DNA from 2 places in the Rummeliibacillus sp. NPDC094406 genome. Region 2 is predicted to be linked to the other one. Evidence: riboswitches for the same ligand, from Rfam matches in the RefSeq annotation. Region 2 holds a riboswitch; the other holds the start of a gene.
The links. Region 2 has a riboswitch for FMN ahead of ACIQ4I_RS05260 (ECF transporter S component). Riboswitches for the same ligand answer to the same signal wherever they lie in the genome.
Positions count from the first base shown of each region.

Region 1 (16,590 bases), on a different contig from region 2:
AAAGTAATGTTTCAAGAAGAACTTTTAAGAATGTACGCCCAAGAAGAGAATCTATTAACTTCTCATCAAAAATTACAATCACAATATCATGCAATCAGTAATTCGAAACTTGGAAAGCTTACTTATGTATATTGGAGATTCTTAAAAAGAATTAAGCGAGGCAAAAGAAATGCAAATAACCAACATTGATGAGCAGCTTAAAGAGATCCAATCAAGACGACAAAATCTTGAAAATGAGATCAAAAAAGAAAAATATCAAATTGATTACTTAAAAGAAAATGGAGAGTTACCTTTAATAATCCCTGAAGAATCACTACTTCTTTATGAGATTAAAACAGCACAAACAAAAATGACGAAGGAAGAATATTTAAGCTATCGAGAAGAAATAGCTGATTTAAATTATTTTGACCACATTAAACCATTACTAGATTATATTCCTGATAGTAATGGAAGCCGGTATTACGAAAAGAATACGATTCGAGTGGGAATCATTGCAGATGAATTTTTATATCAATCCTATAAGGATGTCGCAAACTTTATACCCATTACAATTCAAAATTATCAAGAATTCAAGGATCAATTAGATTTCTTATTCGTTGTAAGTGCTTGGAAAGGCTTGGATGGTAGTTGGGTGGGATTAGCGAACTCTGCATCTTCAAAAAGAAAAGAATTATACAAAATGATAAATTTCTATAAAAAGAATCATGTAAAAACAGTATTTTACTCCAAAGAAGATCCTGTAAATTATGATAAATTTATTGGAATTGCAAAGAAATGTGATTATGTTTTTACAACAGCGAAAGAAAAAATTGATAGATATAAAAAGGCATGTAATCATGATAAAGTTTTCGTTTTAGAATTTGGAATTAATCCACTATATCATAATCCAATTGGAATAAATAATAACAAAAAGAGTAAAGGTGTTTTCTTTGCAGGGTCTTGGTTAAATAAGTATCCAGAAAGACAAAAAGAAACAATTGAGATTTTCGAGGGTGTAATCAGCGCCAATCGAAATTTAAAAATAATCGATCGAAATTTCCATTTGGATAAAGTAAATTATTTCTTCCCACAAGAGTACTTAGAATATGTTTCGCCATCTATTGAACATGAGTATCTTCAAAAAGTTCATAAACTATATGATTGGGCAATTAATTTAAACTCAGTGAAATTCAGTGAAACCATGTTTGCCAACAGAATTTATGAGCTACAAGCGATTGGGAATATTATCATTTCGAATTATAGTGTAGGGGTGAATGACAAGTTTCCAAATGTCTTTATAGTGAATAATCGCAAAGAAGTCCAAGATATTTTGAACGGATTTACAGATGAAGAAGTTTATAAGCATCAAGTAGTAGGAATACGAAATGTGATGTCATCACATACAACATTCCAAAGATTTAATAACTTATTAGAGAAAATTGAAATAGTCTCACATTTTACCGCTAAAAAAGTACTAGTTGTGGCTGATAAATTAACTAAAGACGTTATTAGAGATTTTGAAAATCAATCATATCTAGAAAAGTATTTAATTTCTGAGCAAGAATTCAATGAGCAGATAAAATCACAATATGATATCGTTGCTTTTTTCAGCTCAAACTATCAATATCTAGAATTCTATTTAGAAGATATGATCAATGGATTTAAGTATACAGATTCGGATTATATTGCTAAAAACAGCTTCTATAATGGCAGCAAATTAATCGAAGGCTTAGAACACAACTATATCAATGTAATTCAAGATAAATATAAAACAGTTTTTTGGGCAAATACTTTCCATGCAGATGAATTGCTAGAAATGCCTACAAATTACAAGAAGAAATATGGCTATAGTATAGATCATTTTGAATTAAATACTACTAGAGTTCATGAACTTGAGATACCAGATATTGAATATGAATTATCTGTAATTGTTCCTGTTTATAATAACGGAAAATACTTGTTAAACAAGTGTTTTAATAGCTTAAAAAGAAGTAGCATTTTTGAGAAAATGCAAATAATTATGGTGGATGATGGTTCTTCAAACAAAGAAACCTTGAACACAATTAATAGAATTGCAAGAGAGCATCCAAATGTAATTACCTATTTCTTTCCAGAGGGTGGAAGTGGTAGTGCTTCAAGAGCAAGGAACATGGGAGTAGACTTAGCAAACTGTGAATATGTAACTTATTTAGATCCAGACAATGAGGCAGTTAATGATGGTTATGCTCAGTTATTAATTCTATTAAAAAGTGATCATGAATTAGATATTGCAATAGGTAACATGATTAAATTTGATAATACGAAAATTAGCTATTTTAAATATTATCAAACAGTAACTGAAGCTATTCAAAGTAGGATCATTAATAATCCAAAACAATTATTAATTCATACTGATTTGAGAACGCAAAGTATTCAGGCATTAGTTGTGAAAAGAAAAATCATTACAGAGCATCAATTGAAAATGGTTGAAAATGCAGGTGGTCAAGATACGTTATTTTTCCAAGAGTTACTTTTACATTCAACAAAAGGTGCAGTAATTGATCTGGATATACACATTTATTATGCAGCTGTATCAGGTTCAGTTACGAATACTGTGACAAAAAAATTCTTTGAAAAATATTACACATTGGAGAAAGAGAGACTGCCATTTTTGATTAGCAATGATTTGCTCACTTTGTATATGGAAAAGCGATTTACTTTCTATTTCAGAAATTGGTATCTGATAAGAATTAAACGAATAAATGATGAAGATCAAAAAGAGGCTATCGATACTCTTTACAAAATTTATTCTTTATACAAAGAATTTGTAGTGGAACAATCAGTAGAAATTGATAAATTTGAAGCTTTTTATAAAAGAGGTAAATACAAAAAAATTGCTAAGTACTTCTCTAAAATTTGATAATTGAAAATTCAGATATCAAATTGAAGGGAGGTGACATGCAACTATTCGTACTAGATTCAAAATTTTATTTTTACCGATTTTCTCATACAGTTTCAAGGTTAACTTGAATCAATATATTGATCGAAAACCTTATCAAAATGACTAATTTGTATATTGGAGGAAAATAATGATGAAATTATGTACGATTGGCTTAGGATATATTGGATTACCTACATCAATAATGTTTGCAAAACACAATGTGAATGTTGTGGGCGTAGATGTTAAAAAGGAAGTAGTAGAATCATTGAATAGCGGGAAAATTCATTTAGAAGAGCCAGGATTACAAGAAGCTCTAGAAGAAGTTATCTCAATGGGAACTTTTAGAGCTGAAATTGCACCTGAAAAGGCGGATACGTTCATTATTTCCGTACCAACCCCTAATTATCATGATCAATATAAATCTTGTGATTTAACTTATGTGCTAAGTGCAGTAAAATCAGTATTACCATATATTGAGAGTGGGAATACAATCATTGTTGAATCGACAATAGCACCCCGTAGTATGGATGATTTCGTAAGACCGTTAGTAGAAGGGGCTGGCTTTATAGTTGGAAAGGATGTTTTCCTAGTTCACTGCCCTGAAAGAGTTTTACCAGGACAAATTATGCAAGAGTTAGTATTCAATAATCGTATTGTTGGAGGAATTACAGCAGCTTGTACGGAAGCTGGTGTAAATGTATATAGTACATTTGTTCAGGGAGAAATTATTCGAACAGATGCAAAAACAGCAGAAATGTCTAAACTTATGGAAAATACATTTAGAGATGTTAATATTGCACTGGCAAATGAACTCGCGAAAGTATGTAATGAGTTAGAAATTAATAGCCTTGATGTTATTAAAATGGCCAATAAACATCCAAGAGTTAACTTACATACACCAGGACCTGGAGTAGGGGGGCATTGTTTAGCAGTCGATCCATATTTTATCGTCGCAAAAGCTCCTGAAACAGCACAATTAATCAATTTATCTCGCACGATTAATACATCCATGCCACATTTCGTGGTAGATAATGTTAATAAATTGATGGAAAATGCAAGTGGAAAAGTCGTTACTGTTTTTGGGCTAACGTATAAAGGAAATGTAGACGATATCCGTGAAAGTCCAGCTTTAGAAATTTTTGAAATGCTTAAATCCCAAGGAAATTATGAAGTTCGTGCATATGACCCACATGTTCAATTGAATTGGGTTATGCAAGACCTTGCGCAAGCTGTCGATGGCTCAGATTTAATTGTTGTACTTACAGATCATGATGAATTTAAGAGATTTGGCGAAAGTGTTTTTATGCAGATGTCGAACAGAAGAATTTTTGATACAAAAAATATTGTGCAAAAACTATCACATGATGTTGAATATATGAATTATGGAAATCTCTTTAAATATACGAAAAAGGAAGCTACACTTGTATGAACTTCGCTGGGCAAGTTTTGAAAGAGCAATTTCTCCATTTAAATTTGATATTCCGTTTAAGTTTATATGAAGAAAAAGGGAAATATACAATGCACTACTTGGGTGCATTATGGCAAATATTAAACCCATTCATTCAAATAGGAGTTTATTGGCTTATTTTCGGACTTGGGATTAGAAAAGGGTCGCCAGTTGATGGAACCCCATTTTTCCTTTGGTTGATCATTGGACTTGTTCCATGGCTATATATAAGTCGAACAATTACGCAAGCTTCAAATAGTGTTTTTGCAAAAGTAAATTTAGTATCTAAAATGCATTTTCCAGTTAGCGTTTTACCAACGATAAAAATCGTGGGGAATTCAATATCTTTAATTCCCATGCTTATTATTACGATTGGGATTGCGTTATTATACGGTATCTTCTCAGGTGCCTATTTAATTCAACTAATCTATTATCTAATTTGCTTATATTTCTTGCTCTTTGCAATTACATTACTCTTATCGACACTTACAACCATTATTCGAGATGTGCAGATGATGGTGCAATCAATTGTGCGTCTATTAATGTTTTTCTTACCAATTGTATGGAACGTTCATAATTTTCCCGATTTCTTTGTCAATATATTAAAATTAAATCCATTATTTTACATTATTGAAGGCTTTAGATTTTCTATTTTGGGCGGACAATGGTTTTTTGAAGACCTACCATATACAGTTTATTTCTGGAGTTTAAGTATTTTAATATTAACAGTTGGCTCCTTTTTACACATCAAATTCCGTAACAAATTTGTTGACTACCTATAATCGGAGGAAGAGGTATGAATCCGAAAATTCGATGCACGGATATAACAAAAAGTTTCAGTTTATATAGTAAACAATCTGATAAATTAGTAGATATTATTTCTTTAAAAAAAGATCGAGATCAGTTTAATGCACTAAGAAATATCAGTTTTGAGGTAAATGCAGGCGAGGCGATTGGTATTATTGGATTGAATGGATCTGGTAAGTCTACTCTCTCAAATTTACTAGCACAAGTCATTCCGCCAAGTTCAGGAACGATAGAAATTAACGGTGAAACATCGCTAATTGCCATTTCTGTTGGTTTAAATGCATCCTTAACAGGCTTGGAAAATATTAAAATGAAATGTTTGATGCACGGTTTAAGCATTGCAGATATCAATGAATTAACTGCAGAAATAATCGAATTTGCAGACATAGGCAATTTCATAAACCAACCAGTAAAAAATTATTCAAGTGGTATGAAATCACGCTTAGGTTTCGCTATTTCGATTCATACAAATCCTGATATCTTAATAGTCGATGAAGCATTGTCTGTTGGTGACCAGACATTTTATCAAAAATGCCTAAATAAGATTAATGAATTTAAAAGCCAGGGAAAAACGATTATCTTTGTTAGTCATTCCTTGTCCCAAATCGAAGCATTTTGTGATCGAGTGATGTGGATTCATTTTGGACAAATTAAGATGTTTGACGCAACAAAAAAAGTAATTGGGGAATATAAACAGTTTATTAAATGGTTTAATGCTCTAAGTGAAGAAGAAAAGAAAGTAAATAGGACCAAATTGTTGGATGAACAGTATGAAGAGGAATCAAGCAATTTAATAAGCGAAAACAAGCAAAAGAGTGGCTTTAATTTTTCTTTTCTAACACAGACTGCTATTTTACTATTTGTAGTAATTATAAGTGCAGCGTATATTTTTGCCTAATTTATATAGATAGAGGTGTAGGTTCTAGATGACTAATCAAAGTAAAGTGAAAATAATGACAATATTCGGTACAAGACCAGAAGCGATAAAATTAGCGCCATTAGTACTTGAATTAGAAAAACATCAAGATGATATCGAATCGATTGTAACTGTAACAGCTCAGCATCGAGAAATGCTTGATCAAGTGTTGGATGTATTTAATATTCAGCCTCAATATGATTTGAATATTATGACAAAACAACAAACCTTAGTTGATGTTACCACACGTGCATTAGAAGGTTTGAATGAAGTATTGCAGAAAGAAAAGCCTGACTTAGTGCTTGTTCACGGCGATACATCAACAACATTTGTCGCAAGTCTTGCAGCATTTTACAACCAAATTTTAGTTGGCCATGTTGAAGCTGGATTACGTACATGGAACAAATACTCTCCATTTCCAGAAGAGATGAATCGACAACTAACTGGAGTGATCGCAGATTTTCATTTTGCGCCTACTAAAAAAGCACAGCAAAATTTATTGAATGAAAACAAGAAAATAGAAACAATTTTTGTAACAGGAAATACAGCAATCGATGCCTTATCGACAACTGTTTCTGAAAATTATGGTCATCCTATTTTAGAGAAAATAGGCAACGATAAAATGATACTTTTGACAGCTCATCGTAGGGAAAACCTTGGTGAACCAATGAGACATATGTTCAAAGCGATCAAACAAATTGTAGATGAACATAATGATCTTCAAGTAGTATATCCAGTTCATTTGAATCCTGCAGTAAGAGAAATTGCTGCTGAAATATTAGGAGAGAACTCGAGAATTCACTTAATTGAACCGTTAGAAGTGATTGATTTTCATAATTTCTTATCAAGAGCACATATCATATTAACAGATTCAGGTGGCATTCAAGAAGAAGCACCTTCCTTAGGTGTTCCGGTATTAGTCCTTCGTGATACAACAGAAAGACCAGAAGGTATTGAAGCAGGAACATTAAAACTTGCGGGTACTGACCAATCAACAATTTATGAATTAACAAAAGAATTACTAACGGATTCAAAGAAATATGAAAGGATGTCGAAAGCATCCAATCCATATGGTGATGGACATGCTTCAGAAAGAATTGTGGAATCGATACTATATCATTTTAAGAAAAGCGAATCTATGCCAAGCCCTTTCGAAAGATTGGAAAACACTAGTTTACATAAAAATATTGAAAAGCTTCTCAATTGAATATAAAAATATAAGAGTTAATATAGGAAAAAATCTCATATTGCAGAACTTTTCCGTAAAATGATAGTACAAGCATCATTTCCTCTTAACTAAAAGATTGGAAAATGAATCAATTTAATAATGCAAAATTTATCTGAAATATACGAACATTAGTGAGTTGAAGCCAAGCCCGTGGAAAGCGCCGTCTGTAGCGGAACATCCAAAACTAAATATTAAAAGTTAATGTGTTGAAATGTTCGTATTTTTAAACCGAAAACGGATTTATGAAATTGATTCAAATGAATAAAAATTACAAATAAATCTTCTTAAAACTTATCGTTTTAAATCTCAAATTGAAAGGCAATACGGTCACCATACCGTATTGCCTTTTCAAATTTGTAATGAGCGAAAGTAATCTAGCAATAACTTAAGTTAAATGACCACCCAATCATTAAACCTGAATTATTTATACTTTAATTCAATAGTTTCAGCTTTGATTGCCTTTTTGAAGAAATCTATTAGTAATTAAGTAAAACGCATTTTTCTTTAAAAAAACTAACCAAAATAAGAATGAAAGATATAGACACCGAATAGTATTTCTATTAAGGCATAGTATTTTAGATGAAATAAATTAATATCCTTATGTGATCTATTAAAAAGGTGGTCTGCTCATGTATCTCTTACTAATATTTTTTACAAGTGTTTTATTCTTTATTTTAACTTTTATCGTTTCAACACTTGGAACCAAGTTTCTTTGTTTACTCATTTCAATTTTATTGTATAAATGGGGCTCATATCAGATTAAATTAATAGAGATGAGAAGAGAAGAGGCAATTAAAAAGGAAACAGAAGAAATGTTGCAAGAATATCCGCATAGTCATTCTACAGTATCTTCAGATTATTTAAATGCATTACTCATAGGAGAGGCATCGCAAACATTCTTTGTTGCAAAAAGAGAAGATACAGATTCTGATTTTGAAGTAAGGGAATATTTATTCAATGAAATTTATGAAACAGCCATTGAAGAAGATGGAAATCAAATAGCATTAATCTCAAGAGGTGGACTACTTGGAGGATCATTAATTGACGGTGGCGGAAATTCATTAGTATATGTTATGGAACCAGAAAATAGTTTGAAAGATAATTCAGATGAGGAATCTGAAGAAACAACAGAAAAGAGCTCTGAAGAAGTATCTAAGTTAAGTTTAAAAGTGGTAGTTGATGATTTGTCCAACCCAATTATTGAGTATGTATTTTTGGAACCTGAGGAACCAGTGGAAAAAGATTCGGATGTATACAAGGAAGCATCTAAGCAATGTAAAAAATGGCATCAAATGATCAGTGTCTTAATTAAACGACATGATAACCTAAATAAAGTAGTCATTAAACGTTATGAAAATTCAAATAGAGTAGTTTAGCTTTTAATGATTACTCGTATTGGTTTAATAGAGTTTCGCAGCTGATTTTAATATATTTTTATAAATTGAATTAATTTCATAATTCGAAGATTTAATGAAAAACACGAAAATTAAATGGTCCATTTTTATATGTAATATCTATTAGAACATTGTCTATGAAGCGGAAGAGGGTGACTCTTTGGGGGAAGCGCCATCTGGAGCTGCATACTAAGTAATTATAGAAATAGAATATTATCCGAATTATTGAGTTGTTTATGTAGGAAATATTCGTATTTTTTAACTAGAAAAGTACTTATGAAATTAACTCAATTGAAAATAAATAATAAATTATTAATGATTTTTCAGATTAAAAGTGATATACTTTGCGCATAGATGAATAATTCCTTCGGGGTCGGGTGAAATTCCCAATCGACGGTGATGAAGCAATTCTAAGCCCGTGAGCCTTTTATAGGCAGGATTTGGTGTAAGTCCAAAGCCGACAGTATAGTCTGGATGAGAGAAGGATGTATGGAACGTTAAATTCTTATGATTTACTATTGTATTTCATAGGTTTATTTGATGATGAAATAAACAGACTTCCAATCCACCCCGTAGAGAAAAATCTATGGGGTTTTCTTTTTTATTAAGCTTTGAATGCTAGAGAGTATTCTGCTTAAATTTTAGAAAACCATTAACAATTTAAAATACGTAGTCCTTCGGGGGCGGGTGAAATTCCCAATCGACGGTGATGAAGCAATTCTAAGCCCGTGAGCCTTTTATAGGCAGGATTTGGTGTAAATCCAAAGCCGACAGTATAGTCTGGATGGGAGAAGGACAATGAGCAATGGTAGAAGCTTTTGAAAAATTAATTTCAATAGGCTTATTTAGTGATACCATTTACTACATATTCTCCCGAAAACTCCTTAGGTAAATTTCCTTTAGGAGTTTTCTTTTTGGTTAAAATATCCAAAATGGAGGGGTAAATTGACTGCTGACTATTATATGAATCGGAAGTAATGATCAAAAACTTCCAACAAACTCGAAATGAGATTGTCTAATTAAAAAAGCCTACTATATCCATAGAAAAAGTATTGAAAAACCTTTGAAAAAAAGCAATCTTACTAAAATTAAGCTATGTGGACAAATACGTAATAATTAGCAAAGATATCAAGATTACTTCTGTTTTGAAATGAGGTGTTACATTTGTTTACAGGAATTGTAGAAGATTTAGGGAAAGTTAAGGCAATAAAAAGTGCAACAAATAGTATGCAACTAACGATTGAATCAAGAAAAATCCTAGAAGATGTCCATCTTGGTGACAGTATCGCAGTTAATGGAGTTTGCTTAACTGTCATTTCTTTTTCAAATAGTCAATTCACAGTGGATGTCATGCCTGAATCAGTAAAAGCAACAAATATCCAATCTCTACAAATTGGTCAATATGTAAACTTAGAAAGAGCGATGCCCGCAAATGGTCGATTCGGAGGTCATTTCGTATCTGGGCATGTGGATGGTACAGGAGTCATATTGAGAAAAAGAAAATTTGCAAATGCCGTTTATGTGGATATAGGAATAAGCAAAGAGTTAAGCAAGTTTTGTATGTTAAAAGGCTCTATTACAATCGATGGCATCAGCTTAACGATTTTCGATGTCAAGCCAACTCAACTGACAGTATCTCTTATTCCCCATACTTTTGATCTAACATTATTAGGCGTAAAAAAAGAACATGATGTAGTAAATATTGAGAATGATTTACTAGGAAAATATGTGATCAACCATTTGGATCGAAAACAAGAAAATTCAACGATAACGATGGATTTTCTAAATGAAAATGGATTTTAAAAAGGCTGGTGTATTGAAATGTTTAATACAATCGAAGAAGCAATTGAAGATTTAAAAAACGGTAAGATAGTTATTGTTGTTGATGATGAAAAACGTGAAAATGAAGGGGATTTTCTAGTGTTGGCCGAATTTGCAACACCTGAAAATATTAACTTTATGGCGAAATATGGCCGTGGCTTAATCTGTACGCCAATGTCTAGAGCATTAGCAAATCATCTTGAGTTAAATCCGATGGTTGACAATAATACAGATAATCACCAAACAGCATTTACGGTTAGTGTCGATTACAAAACGACTGAAACAGGGATCAGTGCGTATGAACGTTCCGAAACGATGTTACAATTGATCAGCCCAGAAGCAAAAAGCTCTGATTTCCGTCGACCTGGACACGTATTTCCTTTAATAGCAAAAGATAATGGTGTATTGGAAAGACAAGGGCATACAGAAGCTGCAGTCGATTTTGCTAAACTTTGTGGTTCAGATCCTGCAGGTGTCATTTGCGAAATAATGCTTGATAACGGAAAAATGGCAAGAGTACCACATCTGCACGATATTGCTAAAGAGCATAACTTAAAATTCGTAACTATCGCTGATTTAATAAGCTATCGTTATGAAAAAGAACAATTGATTGAGCGAGTAGCTTCAGTAAATTTACCTACATCATTTGGAGAATTTCAAATGATTGGCTATTCAAACCAATTAAATGATAAAGAACACCTTGCTATTTTAAAAGGAAATCCACAAGATGATGAAGTACCACTTGTACGCATTCACTCAGAATGTTTAACCGGAGATATTTTTCATTCAAAACGCTGTGATTGTGGACCGCAACTCCACAAATCATTAGAAATGATTGAAGAAGCAGGTACTGGAGTTGTCTTATATATGCGTCAAGAGGGAAGAGGAATCGGACTACTTAACAAACTAAAAGCCTATGAGTTACAAGAACAAGGCTATGACACTGTTGAAGCAAATGTTCACTTAGGTTTCGCTGCAGAAATGCGTGATTATGGTTTAAGTGCTCAAATGCTACGCGATTTAGGTATTACAAAAATACGTTTAATGACAAACAATCCTGCAAAGATTGAAGGATTAACGAAATATGGCATTGAAGTTGTTGACCGCGTACCAGTAGAAATTACAGCAGAGCCAGAAAACGAAAAATATTTAGAAACAAAAAAATTAAAAATGAGACATATACTAGCATAGGAGTGAATGGAAATGGCAAAAACATTTGAAGCACAATTAATCGGAACTGACTTAAAAGTTGGAATTGTAGTAAGTAGATTTAATGAGTTTTTAACTGCAAAATTATTAAGCGGTGCAATGGACGGTTTAAAACGTCATGGCGTTTCAGAAGATGATATCGATGTAGCATGGGTTCCAGGTGTATTTGAAGTACCATTTATTACAAAAAAAATGGCTGATACAAAAAAATATGATGCCATTATAGGATTAGGAACTGTTATTCGAGGAGCAACTTCTCACTATGATTATGTTTGTAATGAAGCAGCAAAAGGTATTGCTAACGTAGGATTAAATACAGGAGTTCCAGTTATGTTCGGTATCGTTACAACAGAAAATATTGAACAAGCAATCGAACGCTCTGGAACAAAAGCAGGAAACAAAGGTTATGATGCAGCGGTTTCAGCAATTGAAATGGCTAATTTAAGCCGCATGTTCGATTAATTTAAAATGAACGATAACTTTTTGAAGTAAAATGTATAAAAACGATTGCTGGGGCTATACTATTAAAGATTTCACTTAAGAAATCCTTTTATGATCAGGAGGGGTTAATCCTATGGGTGAACCAAGTCCAGGTGAGCACTATAGCTCTAAACAAAGATTAAATCGTTAAAATTCTCAGGTAATAAGAAACGGAGTGAAGTCCCGTGGATCAGGTCTGAGTAATGAAGCTTAATGCAAAACAATTTAATCATCATGAAGGATAAAGTTATATTACTGCATCTAGAATGATCAGGAGGGTGAAAATCCAATGAGTGAACCAGACAAAATAGTTCAGGTATCTCAGGGAGTTCACAATCTCTGGGTAAAGGTTAAATAGTTAAATTTCAGGTGATGGACACGGCTTAAAATCCCGCGTAAAGAGTCTGAGTTGAAATGCAAAGCTAAAACAATTTAATCGTCATAAAGGATAAAGTGAAATCAGACCCGGAATTAATTTTCCGGGTTTTTATTTGGAGTTTTATAAATAATTGCAAATTGAATCATTTTCATAAATCCATTTTCGGTTTTTAAATACGAACGTTTCAATACATTTATTTCCAACGTTCATATTTGTATGCTCCGCTACAGACGGCGCTTTCCACGGGCTTGGCTTCAATCTCCTCGTCATGCGGGGCTTTCAGCTCAAGCTTTTCCCGTAGGAGTCGCCGTCTTTCTTTTTCCTTTAATAGTTTTTGAAGATTTTCAATTTTTTTCTCTAAATTTTTTATTTCAGCCTCATTTGATTCTACAGCATAATAATAAGGGGCTATAACTAAATTGCATAATACAATACAAATTCTACAAAGAGTAATTTTGGTGTTATTTAACATAGATACACCTCAAAATTATTTTGCTTTATTCATGCGAAAGTATGCACTTTTGAAATTTCCCTATAGAAAGAACTTTTCTTATAAAATAATTTTATTAAGAGGTATACAAAACGTACATTAGGCTATACTATTAAAGATTTCACTTAAGATATTCTTTATTGATCAGGAGGGGTTAATCCTATGGGTGAACCAAGTCCAGGTGAGCACAAAAGCTCTAAATAAAGATTAAATCGTTAAAAATTCTCAGTTAATAAGAAACGGAGTGAAGTCCCGTGGATCAGGTCTGAGTATTGAAGCAGAATGCAAAACAATTTAATCGTCGTAAAGGATAAAAGTGAAATCAGACCCGGAATTAATTTTCCGGGTTTTTATTTTGATTTTAACTAAAAATAATTGCAAATAATTGCAACTTGCAGGAAAATGTTACTAATAAAGAGAAATTTTAAGCGGAGAATAAGTTCCTTTAGGGGGAATTGAAAATGAAACGCTTCATAAGTTATTTAATGTGGGTAGCTATAATTGGGATAGGAATATATTCTGGATTAAGATTTAGAGTATATTTAGGTAAGGAAGAAGAAATATCATATAACGATTTACCAATAATGATATTTTCGTTCGTATTTCCTATAATTATTGGTATATTGTTAAGATTACCTAATTTTTTAATTGAGAAAAAAGGGAAAAAGAAGTGGAGTTTTGATTGGGTAAAGTTAATCGCTATTGCATTTCCAGTACTTTATGTTGCATTGTTACCTTACTTAGTATATTCATCATTAGGAGAAGAATTATTATTTTCAAAGCAAGTTTTTCTGTTAGGTGATACAACGATAACTTTAACAACAGTTGCTGGTATTGTTTTTGGATATGTATTGCTGGATAGTGTGAAAGTTTAACATTGAAATTTCCTTTTAAATGATTTAACAAGAGGTATACAAAACCGTAGCTTAGGCGATACTATTTAAGATTTCACTTATGAAATCCGACATGATATCAGGAGGGTGAAAGCAATGGGAAAACCGGACCATTTAGATCCAAAATCTCAAAAAGTTCATCAGCTCTGGACTAGGTTAAAACATTCAAAATCTCAGGTAAATGGACAGTCGGAGATGACTCTTCATAATCGTATTTTGAAAAGTGAAGCGAAAGCTCGACAATTTTAATCTTCGTGTACGGATAAGGTGTAATCAACTTGGAAGTCACATAAGTAGTTAAAACTACTTATGTGACTTCTTCCATTTTTCCCTTACATATTATTAACTGCTGCTACTTCTTGCATTTCTAGATTCTTTGGCTTTGGTAGGAATATCTTTGCATCTTCACATAACGAATTATAAATTCTAGGATTAGATAATAAATCTTTTTGTAAAAAAGCATAAGATTTAAGCTCTGCAAATTTACAGTCATAAGCTAAAGAATTTATGTGCCTAATAATTAGTTGCGTTTCTCTAGAAAATAAATCTTGATTTCTTTTATCATTTAATTGAATAACACAATTTAAGAAGGTTAATGCTTCCATACTTAGTTTTGAGCGAATTCGAGGACTTGATAGTTTTTCTATGTTGTTCTCAATAATAGTACGGGCAGAAGCATAATCGCTTTTTGCAATACTTTTTTCTAAAAAAACAATATCTCGATCTAATTTCATTCTTTTTACCCCTAAACAATCTATATTTATATGATTAAAGTCATGTGACGTATTCATTATATAGATACTTAAGAACTAAGTAAATAAGATGTAATGAAAATATATATTTTATTAACATTATGTTTTGGTTTTTTATTTGAAAATTGAAATCATATGAAATTATTTTATGAATGTATTTAGAAATGATTAATTACTTGCCAATTTTTTATCCTTATTCGTAGGCAATCGACACACTTTAGAGGGAAAATACATATCCTTTATTGAAGAGGTGGTGAAGAATGAGGGACGAAAAAATAACTAAAACCCATAACCCTGTCGAAATTGAACAAAAGGAATGGAAAAAAAGACTGTTAAATGAACGAATGAAGCAGATGCTTACGATCGCTTCACCTATTTTTCTCTTACTTTTATGGGAGTTTTTATCTCGAACAAATTTGATTGATGTCCGTTTCTTCCCGCCACCAACTGAAATTCTACACACTTTCTTTAGTATGGCAGTAAGTGGAGAATTATTTCATCACATTTGGATCTCTTTATACCGGATATTTGCTGGCTTTTTGTTGGGCGTTATCCCTGGTGTAGTCATCGGATTATTAATGGGATTATATTCTCCTATTCGGCATTTCATTTCACCAATCGTTATGGCACTAATGCCAATTCCAACTCTAGCCCTGTTACCAATCATAATCATTTTATTTGGAATCGGTGATCTATCGAAGGTAGTGACAATCGCTGGAAGTGTATTTTTCCCAGTCGTTATTAACACTACTGCAGGAGTAATCAACATTGATTCCATTTACTTGGATGTAGCTAGAAACTATGGGGCTGGTTCAAAGGATTTCTTCTTTAAGATTGCATTTCCAGGTGCTTTACCTGTTATGATGGAAGGCATTCAAATGGGGCAGGCAATTGCTCTTTTAACGATTGTTGCTGCTGAAATGATGGGGGCAACTTCAGGAATCGGATACTTAATCTGGACCTCCTATAAAGCCTTTTTGCTTAAAGAGATGTTTGTTGGGCTCATACTCATCTCATTTTTTGGCTATCTATTTTCACTAATACTTCGATATCTTCAGAAGAAAATTCTTCCTTGGAGGTGAGACAATGGAAGATCAAACGAAAATATCTATCAAAAATATGACGAAAGCTTTTTATAAGAAAAATAGTAGTGTCACAGCTTTAGATCAAGTCTCTTTAGATATTTCAGAAGGTGAATTTGTTTGTCTTGTAGGCCCAAGTGGTTGCGGGAAAACAACATTACTCAGAATTTTGGCGGGACTGGAAACAACAAGTGTTGGTGAATTCGAAATTATGCAGGGACAGGAAGATCGACCTCTTCAATCGATGGTTTTTCAAGAAAGAGGGATTATTCCTTGGTTAACAGTTGAGGAAAACGTAGCGTTCGGTTTGAAAATGAGACATTTACCTAGCAACTTAATTAAAGAAAGAACGGATTACTATTTAAAGAAAGTTGGTCTAGAAAAGTTTTCAAAGTTATATCCGAAAGAGTTATCCGGTGGTATGAAACAACGTGTTAGTATTGCACGTGCGTTTGCAAATGATCCAGAAATATTGTTAATGGATGAACCTTTTGCAGCACTTGATGAACAAAATAAATTCATTCTACAAGAAGAATTATTATCCATTTGGGAAGAAACGAAGAAGACAGTACTTTTTATTACACATAGTATCGATGAAGCTTTATTGCTAAGCGATCGTATATTATTAATGAGTGCACAGCCTGGGAAAATCATAAAAGAAATTAAGAACGATTTACCAAGACCACGGAATATCGAACAGATTCGTGCTAATCAACAAACTGCGGAGTACTTTATAGATATATTAAAGCATTTACATGAAGAAGTACAAAAGTCTAGAAAGTAACAGGTTTTA
Region 1 is NZ_JBIWGZ010000001.1:274,179-290,768, forward strand. It holds gene ACIQ4I_RS01270 (hypothetical protein) at 1-189, shown strand, start outside; gene ACIQ4I_RS01275 (glycosyltransferase) at 170-2,878, shown strand; gene ACIQ4I_RS01280 (nucleotide sugar dehydrogenase) at 3,051-4,328, shown strand; gene ACIQ4I_RS01285 (ABC transporter permease) at 4,325-5,128, shown strand; gene ACIQ4I_RS01290 (ABC transporter ATP-binding protein) at 5,143-6,051, shown strand; gene wecB (non-hydrolyzing UDP-N-acetylglucosamine 2-epimerase) at 6,080-7,276, shown strand; gene ACIQ4I_RS01300 (hypothetical protein) at 7,927-8,673, shown strand; FMN riboswitch at 9,051-9,181, shown strand; FMN riboswitch at 9,361-9,491, shown strand; gene ribE (riboflavin synthase) at 9,856-10,494, shown strand; gene ACIQ4I_RS01310 (bifunctional 3,4-dihydroxy-2-butanone-4-phosphate synthase/GTP cyclohydrolase II) at 10,513-11,703, shown strand; gene ribH (6,7-dimethyl-8-ribityllumazine synthase) at 11,716-12,183, shown strand; gene ACIQ4I_RS01320 (hypothetical protein) at 12,774-13,052, opposite strand; gene ACIQ4I_RS01325 (hypothetical protein) at 13,532-13,945, shown strand; gene ACIQ4I_RS01330 (YpzG family protein) at 14,060-14,212, shown strand; gene ACIQ4I_RS01335 (hypothetical protein) at 14,296-14,697, opposite strand; gene ACIQ4I_RS01340 (ABC transporter permease) at 14,976-15,797, shown strand; gene ACIQ4I_RS01345 (ABC transporter ATP-binding protein) at 15,802-16,581, shown strand.
Region 1: linked by a shared signal. The riboswitch ahead of ribE (riboflavin synthase) and the one ahead of ACIQ4I_RS05260 (ECF transporter S component) in region 2 are both predicted to bind FMN.

Region 2 (16,590 bases):
GGTTATTATCCAACATTCTCTGGATTTGATAATGGTGAGCCACAATCTGATTCACCAATACCAAACAATCCAGCATTTATCTTCAAAATGTATACACCTGAAACGCCAAAAGGTGAAACGAGTTTCGTTGCAATCAGACAAACTTTAGAACCACTTGGTACAACAAAATATAAAATGAAATTCGCAAATGTTGAAACACGTAATGTATCTGGGTTAACTATCCGGAAAGATAAGACACTTCCTGTTCTGGCACTTGGCGGTATAATCTTTATGATAGGTGTAGTTATGGGATCTTATTGGAGTCATCGTCGTTTATGGCTTCAAAAAACAAAAGATGGGCGCCTTTTATTGGCTGCACATACAAACAAAAACTGGTTTAGTATGAAAAAAGATTTAGACATAGTAACTGAATTTGCTCACCTACCCGTTTGGGTTGACCAACAGGATCAGGATAATCAAGAAGATCAAGAGAAAGAAAAGGAAGGTGACTATACTTTATGAGTTTAATTGATATTAGTAGCTCTTTACTATTTTTCGCATTTATCGCGTATTTAGTTGCTACGCTATTTTTTGGAGGAGCAGTTAAAGGTGCACAACAAGATGCATCTGTATCCAATAAAAAATGGGGTAAAATCGCGATTACAATTACGATCATTGGATTTATCGCTAATCTAGGTTATTTCGTTACGCGTTGGATTTATGCTGGACATGCACCAGTAAGTAATATGTTCGAGTTTACAACAGCATTTGGTATGTTTGTTGTCGGCGCATTTATCTTAATTTACTTTATTTATAAAGTACCTGCTCTGGGGCTATTTGCATTGCCGATTGCTATTTTAATCATTGCTTATGCAAGTATGTTCCCACGTGAAGTTAGTCCATTAATTCCTGCGCTTAAAAGTTATTGGTTATATATCCACGTTATAACTGCAGCGATTGGTGAGTCAATTTTAGCAATAAGTGCAGTTGCGGGTTTAATTTATTTGTTGAAAAAAGTTGATACAACTAAGCGTACAAAAAGTAGTATTTGGTTAGAAGTAGTAATGTATGCAGCAGTCTTAGTTATTGGTTTTGTAATCGTTTCATCAACGTTCAACTTAATGGGATATAAAGCAGATTTTACATATGTTGATAAAAACGGTGCACAACAAGAAATCACCTATAACAACCCAGCATTATTTGGTATGCACAAGTATGAACTAAAATCTCCAGGTAAAATGGAACCATTAGCAGAAGTACCTGCTGTTGTTAATGCAAAAAAATTAACAACTGTAGTTTGGTCTATTATTTTTGGTACTATATTATATGGTTTAATTCGATTAATCTTACGTAAACCAATTTCACGTATGGTACAACCACTTGCAAAACGAGCAAATGCACAATTATTAGACGAAATTGGTTATCGTTCAGTATTAATTGGTTTCCCAGTATTCACATTAGGGGCATTAATTTTTGCTATGATTTGGGCACAAGAAGCTTGGTCACGATTCTGGGGCTGGGATCCAAAAGAAGTATGGGCTTTAATTACTTGGTTATTTTACGCAGCTTTTCTTCACTTACGTTTATCAAAAGGTTGGCAAGGTGAAAAATCTGCATGGCTTGCTGTAATTGGCTTTGTCATTATTATGTTCAACCTTGTAGCAGTTAACTTAATCATCGCAGGTTTACACTCATATGCAGGATAACGAATTACGAATAAAAGTCTTTTCCTTGATATGAGGGAAAGGCTTTTCTTTTCTTTTCATTTTTTATTACTGATTGTACAATAAATATATAGAATACTGGGAGGCATAATTGTGACTGAACAAATTTCGATTTTAGTGGTAGATGACGAAGATCGTATTCGTCGTTTATTAAAAATGTATTTAGAACGAGAAGGCTATGAAGTAGAAGAAGCAGAAAATGGTGAACAAGCAGTAGAAAAGGCTCTGGTTAATGATTATCATTGTATTCTTCTAGATATCATGATGCCAGAGAAAGATGGTTTAGAAGCTTGTGAAGAGATTCGTAACCAAAAAACAACGCCTATTATATTACTAACTGCTAAGGGTGAAGAGGCAAATAGAGTACAGGGATTTGAAAGTGGCGCTGATGATTATATTGTAAAACCATTTAGCCCAAGAGAAGTAGTATTACGCGTGAAAGCTATTTTACGTCGTTCTGCTGCATTTTCGCCGATTTCCGTTTCATCATCTTCTAAAGACTTAGTGGTATTCCCACATTTAACTATTGATCATGATGCACATCGTGTTTCTGCTGATGGAGTAGAAGTAAATTTAACACCAAAAGAATATGAATTACTATATTTCTTAGCAAAGGCACCTGATAAAGTATTTGATCGCGAGCAATTATTAAAAGAAGTGTGGCATTATGACTTCTTCGGAGATTTAAGGACTGTTGATACGCATGTAAAACGTTTACGAGAAAAACTAAATCGTGTATCTGAAAATGCGGCAAAAATGATTGTAACAGTATGGGGCGTTGGTTATAAATTTGAGGTAGTCAATGACTAGAATATGGAACAGTGTTGTCGGGAAGCTATGGGTAACCATTTTGCTTCTCGTTTCATTTGTATTATTTGTTTTTACAGTATTAATGTTAGAATTTCTATCTAAATACCATGCCCAACAATCCGAGGCATTACTTCGCCAAGAAGCGACTACAATTGCAAGGATTGTAGATGATCATGAGTCAATAGCATCCACAAAATCGATTATCAGCGATATTTTGAGTGATGAAACTAATGCAGTAATCGTTGATAAAACAGGTAAATTAGCATTTTCACTTCAAGAAGGTCTAAACCAAGATAAGATTAAGGATAAAATTATTGGTGAAAAATCATTTAATCAAGTTTTTACTTCAAATAAACCGGTAGTCAAAGAAATGATGCTACCATCATCAACTGAAAAGGATCATGTAGAATCCTATATAGTTATGGCCTTTCCATTAAATGCTCATAAAATGAATCATGGTGTTGTTTTTATTTATCAAAGTCCTGATGCAATACATCGTACAACAAATGAGACAACAAAAATTGTCTTTTTAGCTGCAGCGATTGCGTTTATACTAACAACTTTCTTTGCTTTCTTTTTATCAACTCGAATCACATCTCCATTACGTAAAATGCGAGAGGCTGCTTTCGAGTTAGCAAAAGGAAACTTCGATAAAAAAGTTCCTGTATTACAAAATGATGAAATTGGTCAATTAGGCACTGCATTTAACCAAATGGGGCGTCAATTAAAGCATCATATGGAAGTTATAAATCAAGAAAAAGAACAACTTTCAAGCATTCTGACATCTATGACAGATGCTGTGATAACATTCAACAGTGATCGTACAGTCATATTAAGTAATCCACCAGCAGAGTTATTATTACAAAAATGGTTTATCAATAAAGGCTCTGATAGTGAACGTCCAATTCCTCGAGAAATTTTTCATATGTTAGAGCATGTGATTGACTTGGAAGAAGAATTACGGGAAGAACTTGAGTTGGATGGCACGTATTTCTTGATTTCAATTAGTCCACTTTATAGCGGAGATTCTGTACGGGGAGCCGTTGCCGTATTACGAGATAAAACGGAAGAACATCGCTTAGACAAGCTTCGATCAGATTTTATCGCTAATGTATCACATGAATTACGAACCCCTATAGCAATGTTACAAGGTTATAGTGAAGCCATTATAGATGATGTTGTATCAAGTGAAGATGAACGTAATGAAATGATACGTATTATTTATGACGAGTCTCAACGTATGGGACGACTTGTAACCGATTTACTAGATCTTGCTCGTATGGAATCTGGTAATATCACTTTATATAAAGATTTAGTACCTATCACACCTGTATTTGAACGAATTACCCAAAAATTTGTTCAGGCTGCAAAGGAAAAAAATATTGAGTTGACCTATTCATCTACTTTCGATGAATCAATACGAATTAGTATAGATGAAGATCGAATTGAACAAGTATTAACGAACTTGATAGATAATGCTATTCGTCATACTGGGCAAAATGGAAGTGTACAAGTAATTGTGGATCAACAAGTTACTTATGCGCGAATTCAAGTAAAAGATAACGGTGCAGGAATTCCAAAAGAAGACTTAGAGTATGTATTTGAACGTTTCTATAAGGCAGATAAAGCAAGAACAAGAGGTAAAGGTGGTACTGGTTTGGGACTTGCTATAGCCAAGAATATTGTGGAGGCACATAAAGGGCGTATTAAAGTTGAAAGTGAAGTAGATAAGGGGACAAACTTTATTTTTTATTTACCCCTTGAAATACAACAAGAAAAATCAAAAGTCTAAAGTTGGGATGTAGGATGTCAAATAATCTTTTATAAGATTTTTTGGCATCCTCTTTGTATTCAATTCATCTATACTTAATTTAAAAGTGTTCTATATTTATAGAAATACCAAATTTTTCTATAGAAAATAAGTATAAAACCTTTACAAAGCGCTATTTTTTTTATATAGTTACATTGTATAAAAAAATCATATTGATTCATCTTCGGGGCAGGGTGAAATTCCCGATCGGCGGTATTAGAGATTAATGCGTTACTCTTAAGCCCGCGAGCCGTAAGGCAGGACTTGGTGAGATTCCAAGGCCGACAGTATAGTCTGGATGGGAGAAGGTGAAGGTACGGTCGTCTATTTACTATATATTTTATTTATAGTACTGATGGACGCTTATTTGACTATGCCTAATTCTCCCTTAAGCTGTTAAAGCTTGAGGGTTTTTTTGCATATTATAGGTTCCGGACCTTTCCTCTTTTTGAAGTGAATCGGCAAAAGGAGAGAAAACAATGAAAAACACAAAATTACAAAAGATGGTCTCAATCGGGATGTTAAGTAGTATATCATTTGTATTAATGATTTTTAATTTCCCATTACCTCCATTTCCCAGCTTTTTAGAAGTCGATTTTAGTGATGTACCAGCTATTATGGCTGCAATTACGATGGGTCCAGTAGCAGGAATCGTTGTTGAATTTATTAAAAACATATTAAACTGGTTCTATGTAGGTAGTCCGACAGGTGTTCCAGTAGGACAAATTGCAAACTTTACAACAGGTATTCTATTTATCATGCCTGTATACTTCATATATAAACGTTTATCAAGTGCAAAAGGTTTAACAACAGGTCTAGTTATTGGTACATTAACAATGGCAGTTGGTATGAGTGTATTGAATTATTACCTTTTTATGCCAATGTATAATTATTTCTTAAATGTACCAACTGAAACAGGTATAGCTCTTAGAAATTCAATTGTTACAGGTATTTTACCTTTCAATATAATAAAAGGAATTATAATTACTGCAATTATGCTATTACTATTCTCAAGTTTAAAAAAATGGATTGTGAAACAACGTAAACAATTTATAAATGAATAAAATATTTAGATTAAAAGGCTATCCTTTAAGGATAGCCTTTTTGATTAGTGTTCTTGCCAGCCTTTAGGATGTATTTCTTCAAAAAGATTGTCAGTAGATTATTAAAATATATGAGTAAGTCAATGTTATAAATGTTTTTCTAGTATAAAAATACGATTGCATTTCCGAGGCCTCCCCATTTTCTGCTTCAAAGACAATGTTCTACTAGATATGGCATATAATAAGGCTCATATATGTTCGTGTTTTATATCAAACATTTTTTATTTATTTCCCGGGAAAGAATAATTCCGAAAAATAAAATAAGTTACCTTGGATGGTTTAATGTTATATTCAAAGAATTTATTTTTTAGGCTTTGTTAAAAGATATTGTTGATTTTATAGCATTTTAATTGAATGAAAGGCGCTGAATCCTGCGGGAAAGTGATCTCCTGTAACGCAACTGATGAAATATCAACAGCATTATTAATCAAAGCCATTTTTTGAATGTGAACTGTTTCCTCATTTACTAGGCAAGATTTTTGCAAATTACTATGATTACATATATAATTTGTTAGATATTTTATGTATTGAAGCATAAAATCTGCAATGATAATTTTCGATTTTAGTAACTGAAATTAGAGTCTATCTCAAATATCTTGCAAATATTATAGGATAGGTGGATAAATATGAATTATAGAGTTTTACTTTATTATTTTTACACAAAAATTGATGATCCCGAAAGATTTGCAACAGAGCATTTAGCTTATTGTAAATCATTAGAATTAAAAGGTCGTATTTTAATAGCATCTGAAGGTATAAATGGAACAATTTCAGGTACGGTGGAGCAAACGAATAGTTATATGGAATATATGAAGGTAGATCCTTTATTTGAAGGAATTGTTTTTAAAATAGACGAGGTAGAAGGTCATGCTTTCAAGAAAATGCATGTACGCCCTAAAAAAGAATTAGTTAACTTTGAATTAGAAGAAGATATAAATCCACATGAATTGACGGGTACTTACTTAGAACCTGCTGAATTTTATCAAAAAATGAAAGAAGACAATACAGTTATTATCGATGCACGAAATACGTATGAATATGATTTAGGTCATTTTAGAGGAGCGATTAGACCAGATATTCAAACATTTCGTGAACTACCAGAGTGGATACACGAAAACAAAGAACAATTTGAAGGGAAACAAATTCTAACATATTGTACTGGGGGTATCCGTTGTGAAAAATTCTCAGGTTGGATGAAGCGAGAAGGATTCGAAAATGTTAACCAACTCCATGGTGGCATTGTCACATACGGAAAAGATGAAGTGGCAAAAGGACAATTATGGGACGGCCAATGTTATGTCTTTGATGAACGAATCGCTGTACCCGTTAACCAGGTTGAACATGTTATTGTGGGCCATGACCATTTTGACGGGGAACCATGTGAACGTTATATTAACTGTGCAAACCCGGAATGTAATAAGCAAATCCTATGTACTGAGGAAAATGAACAAAAATATTTAGGTGGTTGTACACATGAATGTAGAGTGCACCCACGTAATCGATATATTGCTCGCAATCACTTATCTGAAAAAGAAGTAAAAGATCGATTAGCAGCTATTGGTGAAACAATCGACTAATGTAATTAGTAGGGCGAGCTAAGCAATGGGACTTAGTTCGCTTTTCTAATGACTATTTATGAGCTGGTTGAGAAGGGATAGAGAGTATGATTATACAAGGTAAATTACACCTTCAATTAATGAAGGGCCCGAGCCTATTATTCTTAGATGATGAACCACTAGCAAAAAAACTCAATCCTTATGACGGAAAGCAAGTGTTAGTAACTTTTAAATTGCCTAATGTTGAAAAAAAGGTAAATGGAATTGCTGGAATTTTTTATTTTGAAGGTAAAGATGGTTATGGTGGAGATAAATTTACAAATGACTTCGATATCGAAGAATTTGATTGTATTGAATGGTTATCTAATTTTGATGGTAATCAGGTGACTATTTTCATTGAGTAGTCCAATATAAAGTTTGATAAAGATGTTACAATATTTTCTATAAAATAGAACAAATCCTCTTCCGGAAATTTGCTGGAAGAGGATTTTCTTTAACTATCTTTGAAATAATCAAGAATGAATTGTTGGAATTGCTTAGTCGCTGGAGAGAGGAATCGACCTTCAGACCAAGCCATACCGATTACACGCTCAAGTTTTAAGTCGCTTATGTGTATTTTGGCAATCCTTTTTGGATTGAGTTCTTCGCCATCTGGTAAAATAGAAACGCCTAGTCCGGCGGCTACAAAACCAGCAACCGTTGCTACCTCATCTCCTTCGAAGGTAATCTTTGGGGCAAAGTGTGCTTTTTTGAATAAGCCATCTAATTGAACTCTTAACGCATACCCTTTTTTTAATAATATAAATGATTCATTTGCTAATTCTTTCATTGTAATTGTTCGATGTGTAGCTAAAGGATGCCAAATGGGTACGATAGCAAATAATTCTTCACGCCAAAGTTCTGTCCATTGAATCGGCTTTTCTGTTTCCATTTCAGCGATTAAGCATAAGTCGAGTTCGCCTGATTGCAGTTGCTTAAGCTGAAGATGGGTATGGTTTTGCTTCAAAGTAAAATGAATATCATGGTGTTGTTTTCTAAATTGCATGATTAAATCTGGTACGACATTTGTTCCGAGTGTATGTAAAAAGCCAAGAGAAACTTCGCCGTGGTTTGGGTCTACAATCTCTTGGATTTCATGCAGACCATCTTGATATTCACGCATTATGTTATGAACACGTTTCACGAATATTTCTCCATAACGATTTAAAATAATAGAGCGTCCTTGTCTCTCGAATAGAGGGACACCTAACTCGTCTTCTAAACGTGCAATTGAGCGGCTAAGTGCTGGTTGGGAAATTGACAATTGCTCAGCGGCTTTTGTCATATGTTGAATTCTCGCTAGTACTTGAAAGTATTCTAGCTGTTGCCATTCCATTAATAATTCTCTCCTTCAATCATGCCATTTTTGCATCATTTTGGTTCCAATCATAAAGAACAAACTTCTTTAAGTCAATAAAAAAACACTGTGGGATGATCCCCAGTGCTTATGACTGTACTTTCATAAATGTAACTGTTCTTTCATCTGAATCATACAAACACCATTCGCGGTTTTCAATGACAGAACCAACATTGACTCCATATTTTTTCTTCTTTAAATGAATTGGTTGTCCATATTGAAATTCCTTTTTATGCCCTTTTCTATAAAGCGCCGCATCGTGACTATGCCCGAAGAAAACGATAGGTGCTTCAATTTGTTCTAAAAATGGTTTCCAATCGGATGACCACTTAAATTGGTGGCCATGAATAATTTCTGCACCTTCAATTTCTAGTGATTCTGGTAAGGTCAAAAAAGTATCTAAACCTGTTACATTCATAATTCTTTCTTCCTGGTTTCCTCTAACAGATGGAAATTGCAATAATCGCGTGAATTCATCAGAAAGTTCGGCTGCTTCATCTAAAGTAATACCAACAATTTCTTTTGCTCTCTTTTTCCCAATTTTGCATTCATATAAATCGCCGAGTCCAATTATTGCAGCATTTTCAGCATTTGCATTAATATCGGCTAGTACAGCTTTTGTATCCGATACGCTGGAATGGAGATCGCCGAGTAGTGCATATTGCATAAGAACAGTCCTTTCATCCAAATATATGTAAGAGTTTATCACAAAAATAAACTGTTCGAAAAGATTTTGGCTGAAGGAAAATGTAGTATTATGTAGAACAAAAAATAATAATAACACATTATGACAAAAATGTAACAGCAATTACGCTTCTGTTAAAACAGGAGAAAAAGACTATACAAATATATGATTCATGCTATTATAAAATAGAATATAGAAACCGTACATAGAAAAAATTAATAGAAATGAGTTGAATTAGATTGAAAATGAGTTCAAAATGGAGTCGTTCAGCAATTGTTACTCTAGCACTAACTTGTGGCTTTATGTATACTGCTGAACCAATACAAGTAGATGCTAAAACATCAGCACAGATGATCCAAAAAAAAGCTGAAATTGATAATAAGATAGAAAAACTAAATAAAGAAATTAAAAAATTGCAAAAACAGCTCGACAAAAAGCAACAAGAATATGAAAAAACCGTAAATGAAATTGACAAAACAAATAAAGAAATTAACGAAACTGAAAAGAAAATTAAAGAACGTTCAGTAATCATTAATGATCGTTTAAAAGCATACCAAGGTCAAGATAATACATTAGATCCATATCTTGAAGCTGTTTTAGGTGCGGATAGTTTTTCAGATGGAATAAGTCGAGTTATTGCTGTTAAAACCGTTTTAGATGCAGACCAAGATTTAAGAAATGAAGACAAAGCAGACAAAGCAAAATTAGCAGATGAAAAACAAGCATTACAAGAAAAACAAGCAAAACTACAAAAACAATTCCAAGAAATGCAAGATGAAGAAAATCGTTTGGAAACCAAAAAAGTCGAAAATAAAGCAAAATCTTTAAAATTAAAAGAGCAAATTGCTACAAAAAAACAACAAGAAAAGCTTGAAAAAGAACGTAAAAAACGAGAAGCAGAAGCAAAACGTCTGAAAGCTTTACAAGAAAAACAGTTTATAGAAGCCAAAAAGTTGGAAAAAGCTTCTGTAAGTAAAACTAGTAATTCGATCCATACTGATAGTGTAGGTAATACTGGTAATGCTGGTAATGGTACAAGTGGTGCTAAAGTAACGGATAGTGATCAACAAGCACCTAGTGTTTCAGGATCAGGCTCTGCAAAAAGCGCAATTGCCGAAGCAAGCAAATACCTAGGACGCGCATATGTTTGGGGAGGAAGTAATCCATCAACTGGCTTTGACTGCTCTGGTTTAACTCAATGGTCATTTAAACAAGCTGGTGTATCACTTCCTCGTACAGCAGCACAACAATATTTGGCAACACAAAAAGTAAGTGCAAGTGAAGCAAAAGCTGGAGATTTAGTGTTCTTTAGTTATGGCTCCGGTGTAGCGCATGTTGGGATCTACCTAGGTGGCGGAAGAATGCTTGATGCACAAAATAATGGTGTTGTTGTGGAATCACTAGACTGGTGGAATAAATACCTAGTTGGCTACGGTCGAATTTCTGGTGTAAACTAGTAATCTTTCTTTATATTAATAGTAAAAAGCCTTCTCTTCGAAGGCTTTTTCTTTTTGCATCATTATATAAAATGAGAAGTAGTTTTTTGTAAACGTAACTTCAATGAACATTCCATTCTTCTTTAAACGAATGGTGTTTAAGCTCTGTTAATTCACTGCAGAGTACTACGGAAAAAGCTTGAAGGAACGTAGTGGCTTAGGAGATTGAAGACAAGCCTGGGAAGGCATATGCAAAAAAATGTTATTTTATGATGGTTCACAAAATAGACATAACTCAGTTGTTATTGCTAAACTAATAATGGATATTTTGTACAATATAGAAATTTGAAAATAGGAAAATACAATGTAATATAAGATGTTTGGATTGTTCCCTAATTAAGGTAAAGTGTTGAATAAATGCAACTTATACATGATCAATAGAAGTGATTATAACTTATGAATGTTATTAGAGGAGGAAAATAGATGTCATTATTGAAAAAATTAAAAATGAAGTATCCTATTATACAAGCGCCAATGGCTGGCGTTACAACTCCCGAAATGGTTATAGAAAGTGCAAATGCAGGGATATTAGGTTCAATAGGTGCAGGATATTTAAGCGCTGAAGTTACGAGAGCATTTATAAAAAAAGTAAAAGAAGCAACAACAAAACCTTTTGCTGTAAATTTATTTGTACCAAACGAAGTGGATACTACAAAAGAAGAACTAGAAGAAGCCTATAATGTGTTAAAACCCTATCGAAAAAAATTAATGATTCCAGATGAAGGTGCTCTTCTATCAACATCTGATATTGATGCTCAAATAGATGTCATAATTGAAGAAAATGTAAAAGTATGCTCATTCACTTTTGGATTGCCTACTGATGCTATAGTAAAAAAACTTCAACAACATGGAATCTATACAATCGGAACTGCGACAACTGTTGGGGAAGCGATATTAGTGCAAGAACATGGTTTAGATGCAGTTGTAATGCAGGGAGAAGAAGCAGGTGGTCATCGTGGTTCGTTTATTGACCCGGAAGAATTAGTTTCTTTACATGATTTACTTGAAGGCGTAAGAGGGAAAGTAACCATTCCTGTGATTGCAGCAGGGGGGATTGCTACGAAAGACCAAATTCAAGCAGCATTAGAAGCAGGTGCGGAGGCTGTTCAGGTTGGGACAGCATTTCTGGTAAGTGAAGAAAGCGGAGCACCTGAAATCCATAAACAACAAATTTTAAGAGCTGAAGAAGATATAACAGCTTTAACAAAAGTATATTCAGGTAAATTAGCAAGAGGTATTGAAAATGATTTTATGATTTTCATGGAAGGCAATAAAATTGCTCCTTACCCATACCAGAATGATCTAACTATGAGTATTCGTAGAAGAGCTCAGGAATTAGATATCTATAGCCTGATGGCAATGTGGGCTGGACGGAATTTACATTTAGTTGAAGCTGGGTCTGTACAAGAAATTGTTGACCATTTAACAAAATAAAATAGAAAAAAAGGAAAGGCAAATGATGCGTTTTGCCTTTCCTTTTTAAATGAATTTCAGTTTTGAAATCTTATACACCCATAATATTATAGCCGCCATCTACATAAATCACTTCTCCAGTAACTCCACTAGATAATTGACTTAGCATAACAACAGTCATATTGGCAACTTCTTCATTAGTAACATTACGTTTAAGTGGTGCAGTTTCTTCCATTTTGTTTAAAATCTGATTGAAAGAAGGCACACCTTTTGCTGCTAGTGTTTTAATTGCACCTGCAGAGATGGCGTTTACACGAATACCATCAGCACCAACATCAGAAGCCAAGTATCTTACAGAAGCTTCTAGAGCTGCTTTTGCAACACCCATTACATTATAACCTTCAAGAACTCGTTCAGCACCTAAGTAAGACATTGTAACGATTGAACCGCCTTCTGTCATATAAGGTCTTGCAGCGTTAGCAACAGCAATTAATGAGTAAGCACTCGTATCTTGTGCAAATGCGTAACCTTCACGAGATGTTTCAATAAAACGATTTTTTAAGTCTTCTGCATGTGCAAATGCAACTGAGTGAACAATTCCATGAATTGTACCAACTTTTTCACCAATTTCTTGGAATGCTTGTTGAATACTTTCATCACTATTTACATCACATTGCACCACAAGTGGTTGCATATCTTCATACTTAGCAAGTTGTTTTTCTAATTTCATTAAAGAGCGTTCTTTACGATATGTGAATATAACGTTAGCGCCAACTGTCATTAATGCTTTAGCAATACCCCAAGCAATACTACGATCATTTGCAACGCCCATTACCACGATATTTTTGTCTTTTAATTGTAATAAATTATCCATAATAGCCTCCTGTAATAGTTACTATTAGTACCTGATACTAAAATAGTACCTTATACAGAGGGAGATTGCAATAAGGAAATTACTCATTAGACATAGCATTAAATTGATTCATTAAAAGTTAATTCAAGAAATCAATACGGAATGATTTAAATTTGTTTAAAATGGTATTAGATATAATAGAATCAATTTTTACAAAACAAAAAGCGCATAGGGAAATTAATCATTCACCCATGCACTTCTTGATTAGTCTAGCTAACAATATGACTATTCGTATTTTAGAGGATCGCCTTCGAAAGATTCATCTGCTACTTTAATAGAGTCAGTTGGGCAGCCTTCAAATGCATCTTCCATGTCTTCCATTAAATCTTCTGGAACTTCAGCAGTCCCCATGTTATTATCTAAAATAACGAAGGCAATGCCTTCATCGTCATAGTCATAAATATCTGGCGCTGCAGCCCCACATGCGCCACAAGCGATACAAGTATCTTTATCAACAATGGTAAATTTCGCCATTCTACTTCTCTCCTTTTACTTTCAATCCCAATAGCTTCTTTTTCATTCTAAAACGCTTTTCCTCACATTTCAACCTAAATTACTTTTTATCGGAGGAATATCGATGTATTTACAGCAATTATTGTTACATATTTTCCAAAAATTCAATGGTCAGCGTTCAGAATCAGCGGCATATTATTTATTACGTGGAAAGCGCTCAGGGCAAACTATTCAAGATGTAGGGACATTTGGACTGCAACCATATTTTTGTATTATCCCAAAACTTTCGAAAAATAATTTTGATGAAGCGTTTGAACAATTAATTGAAAATGGCTGGGTTTTTTATGATGAAAAACAAATGCTTCAACTCACGCGAAGAGGAGAAGGTATTTTAGAAAAATCATCTAGTTATGACTTTAACGGTTGGTTTTTTAGAGGAAATGAACATATCTTCTTTAAGCGCTTATCATTGATTGTTCAAACATTATCACATATTCATGCGGAAGATTGGCGTTTTATTCCCATACAAAAAGAGGAAGAAATCCAAATTTGGGTTAAAAGATTTTTAATAGGTCATTCCTATAAACAATCTACATTTCACTTGCGGTTAAGAGATGAAATCGAAGCTTCTATGAATCAATTAGAAATAAGAGATCAATCAAAGCAAATAATGATGCTACGTCTAACAGGATATCAGCTTACAGGATGGACTTGGCAGCAGCTTGCATTTGAATTTGATTGCTCAGAATTAGATGTACAATTGATGTTTGTTGAATTTTTACATACGTGGCTTGATTATCTTTCAGTTTATGGAGAACAATTCCCTTTATTATTTCAGCTTACTGAGAATATTCGAATTGAAGTTTTACTAACAGATTCAACTAAGAAAACAGCAGAGCTATATGAAAAAGGATATTCACTAGAGCAAATTTCTTATATGCGACATTTAAAAATCAGTACCATTGAAGATCATTTTGTTGAGATGGCAATGACAAATTCACAATTTCCTCTTGTTCAATTTATACATGAAGAGGATGTTCAAAAAGTATTGCAAGTACTCAATGAAACGGGAAGTAAAAGATTAAAGTTAATACGAGAACAACTTCCACAATTATCTTATTTTCAAATTCGTTTAGTCATTGCTGCAAAGGGAGGAAAATAAAATGGTAGAGTTGGAGCAATTATTACAGCAACATTTTGGCTATACAACATTTCGAACTGGCCAAAAAGAAGTGATTGAAGCCGTAATAGCAGGCGAAGATGTTATCGCTCTTCTTCCAACGGGAATGGGGAAATCACTTTGTTATCAACTTCCTGGCTATATTTTAGATGGTCCAGTATTAATCATTTCTCCGTTACTTTCTCTCATGCAAGACCAAGTAGAACAACTAAAAGGCTTCGGAGAAAAACGGGTGATTGCATTGAATTCTTTTTTGCAAGGTAATGAGAAGCGATTAGCTTTGCAAAACCTTAACAGTTATCGATTCATCTTTACATCACCAGAAATGCTTGCAACGCAGATGATTCAAAATACTTTTCAAAATATCCAATTTTCTTTAATAGTTGTAGACGAGGCACATTGTATTTCGCAATGGGGATTTGATTTCCGCCCAGACTATTTAAAAATAATGGAATGGATTCCAAAATCACAACGACCACCTATACTAGCGTTAAGTGCAACAGCAACAAAAACGGTTGTTAATGATATAAAAGCATATTTAAATATGCTTAATCCATTTGAATACATTCATTCTGTGGAAAGAGCTAATCTCCACTATGATGTAGTAAAAACTCAATCGATTGAAGAAAAATTTTCATGGATTATCGAACATATTAAGCAATCTGAAGGTCCAGGAATTATTTATTCTCAATCAAGGAAAAAGACAGTAGCCTATGCAGAAGCTTTAACGGGTAATCATATTCGAGCTGCAGCATATCATGCTGGGATGGGACCTGAAGATCGTCAATTTATACAGCAACAGTTTTTATCAGGTGAATTAGAATGGATTTGTGCCACAACTGCTTTTGGTATGGGTGTACATAAAGAAAATGTACGCCAAGTACTTCACGATCATATACCTGCTACGATGGCTAACTATATGCAAGAGGTTGGAAGGGCTGGACGTGATGGCAAAACTGCATTGGCGATTTTAGTGTATACCCCAAGAGATGAAGAATACACGCAATATGTAGTAACAGAAGATTTACCGGAGGAATTTCATGTTGAACTATTTAAAGAATATGTAAGTCGTGGAGAAAACCCTAAAAAGATGATTGATTTACAACAGATAAATGAAACGGGGTATCGCGTACTTTCTTATTGGATGGAACAGTTACCTGCAGAAGAAGTAGTTCAAAAATTAGATTATCTAAAACAGCAAAAAATAGAGCAAATCTTTCAAGTGGCGGCATTTGTAAAAGGAGAGCATTGTATGCGAGAGCGATTGGTTGCGTATTTTGATCAAAAGTTGGAACAAAAACCGACAAATTGCTGTCATTATTGTGGAGTGAATTATGATGAAATTATTAATAAACGAAGTTCTTTAAGTGAATATAAAGAACTTCCCGAATGGGAAGAAAGACTGTATGCAATACTTCCATAGTTACAACTGAACGTATATTTACATTTAACTAGTAATTCGTCATAATAATGTTGAGTAATATCAAAATGGGGGAATATAGATGTCTCAAGAAGATTATCGTGAGAAAATTGAGGAACATCGACAAGCTATTAATATTGAGCCTGAACAAGAGACAAATCCTTCGAGAATGACTAGAAGACAGCATCATGGCAATCAGAATAAGAAAAAGCAGAAAAAAAATCGCAATAATAAATTACTAACGGTTTTAGCTATTATTTTTATCTTAATTCCAGTGTCAATGCTTGTATACTTCGGTTGTTTTGCTAATCAAAAAAATAGCAATAAAACGGAGATTGATCATGGTGGAGTTCAAATAGAAACGAACGAAGATAACCTATCAAAAAAGGCTATAAAAACTTCAAGTAACGAAGAAAAGAAATTAACGGCTGAAGAAAAAGCAAAAAAAGAAAAGGCTGAGAAACTAGCTGCCGAAAAGAAGGCTGCAAAAGAAAAAGTAGCACAAGAGAAAGCTGCACAAGCTGAGAAAGAAGCAGCGCAGGCAAAGGAAAAGCAACAACAAATTTATAACAAGGCGAAAGCTGAAGGACGTCTGTATAATGTCAAACAAGGTGAAACAATTGAAAGTATAGCAATTGACTTCTATGGTAGT
Region 2 is NZ_JBIWGZ010000002.1:99,578-116,167, reverse strand. It holds gene resB (cytochrome c biogenesis protein ResB) at 1-501, shown strand, start outside; gene ccsB (c-type cytochrome biogenesis protein CcsB) at 498-1,685, shown strand; gene ACIQ4I_RS05270 (response regulator transcription factor) at 1,797-2,513, shown strand; gene ACIQ4I_RS05265 (ATP-binding protein) at 2,506-4,305, shown strand; FMN riboswitch at 4,500-4,637, shown strand; gene ACIQ4I_RS05260 (ECF transporter S component) at 4,803-5,387, shown strand; gene trhO (oxygen-dependent tRNA uridine(34) hydroxylase TrhO) at 6,053-7,003, shown strand; gene ACIQ4I_RS05250 (hypothetical protein) at 7,090-7,386, shown strand; gene ACIQ4I_RS05245 (LysR family transcriptional regulator) at 7,476-8,357, opposite strand; gene ACIQ4I_RS05240 (metallophosphoesterase family protein) at 8,467-9,045, opposite strand; gene ACIQ4I_RS05235 (C40 family peptidase) at 9,309-10,520, shown strand; gene ACIQ4I_RS05230 (NAD(P)H-dependent flavin oxidoreductase) at 10,983-11,993, shown strand; gene ACIQ4I_RS05225 (enoyl-ACP reductase FabI) at 12,064-12,846, opposite strand; gene ACIQ4I_RS05220 (ferredoxin) at 13,111-13,359, opposite strand; gene ACIQ4I_RS05215 (YpbB family protein) at 13,463-14,500, shown strand; gene ACIQ4I_RS05210 (RecQ family ATP-dependent DNA helicase) at 14,502-15,941, shown strand; gene ACIQ4I_RS05205 (LysM peptidoglycan-binding domain-containing protein) at 16,021-16,590, shown strand, end outside.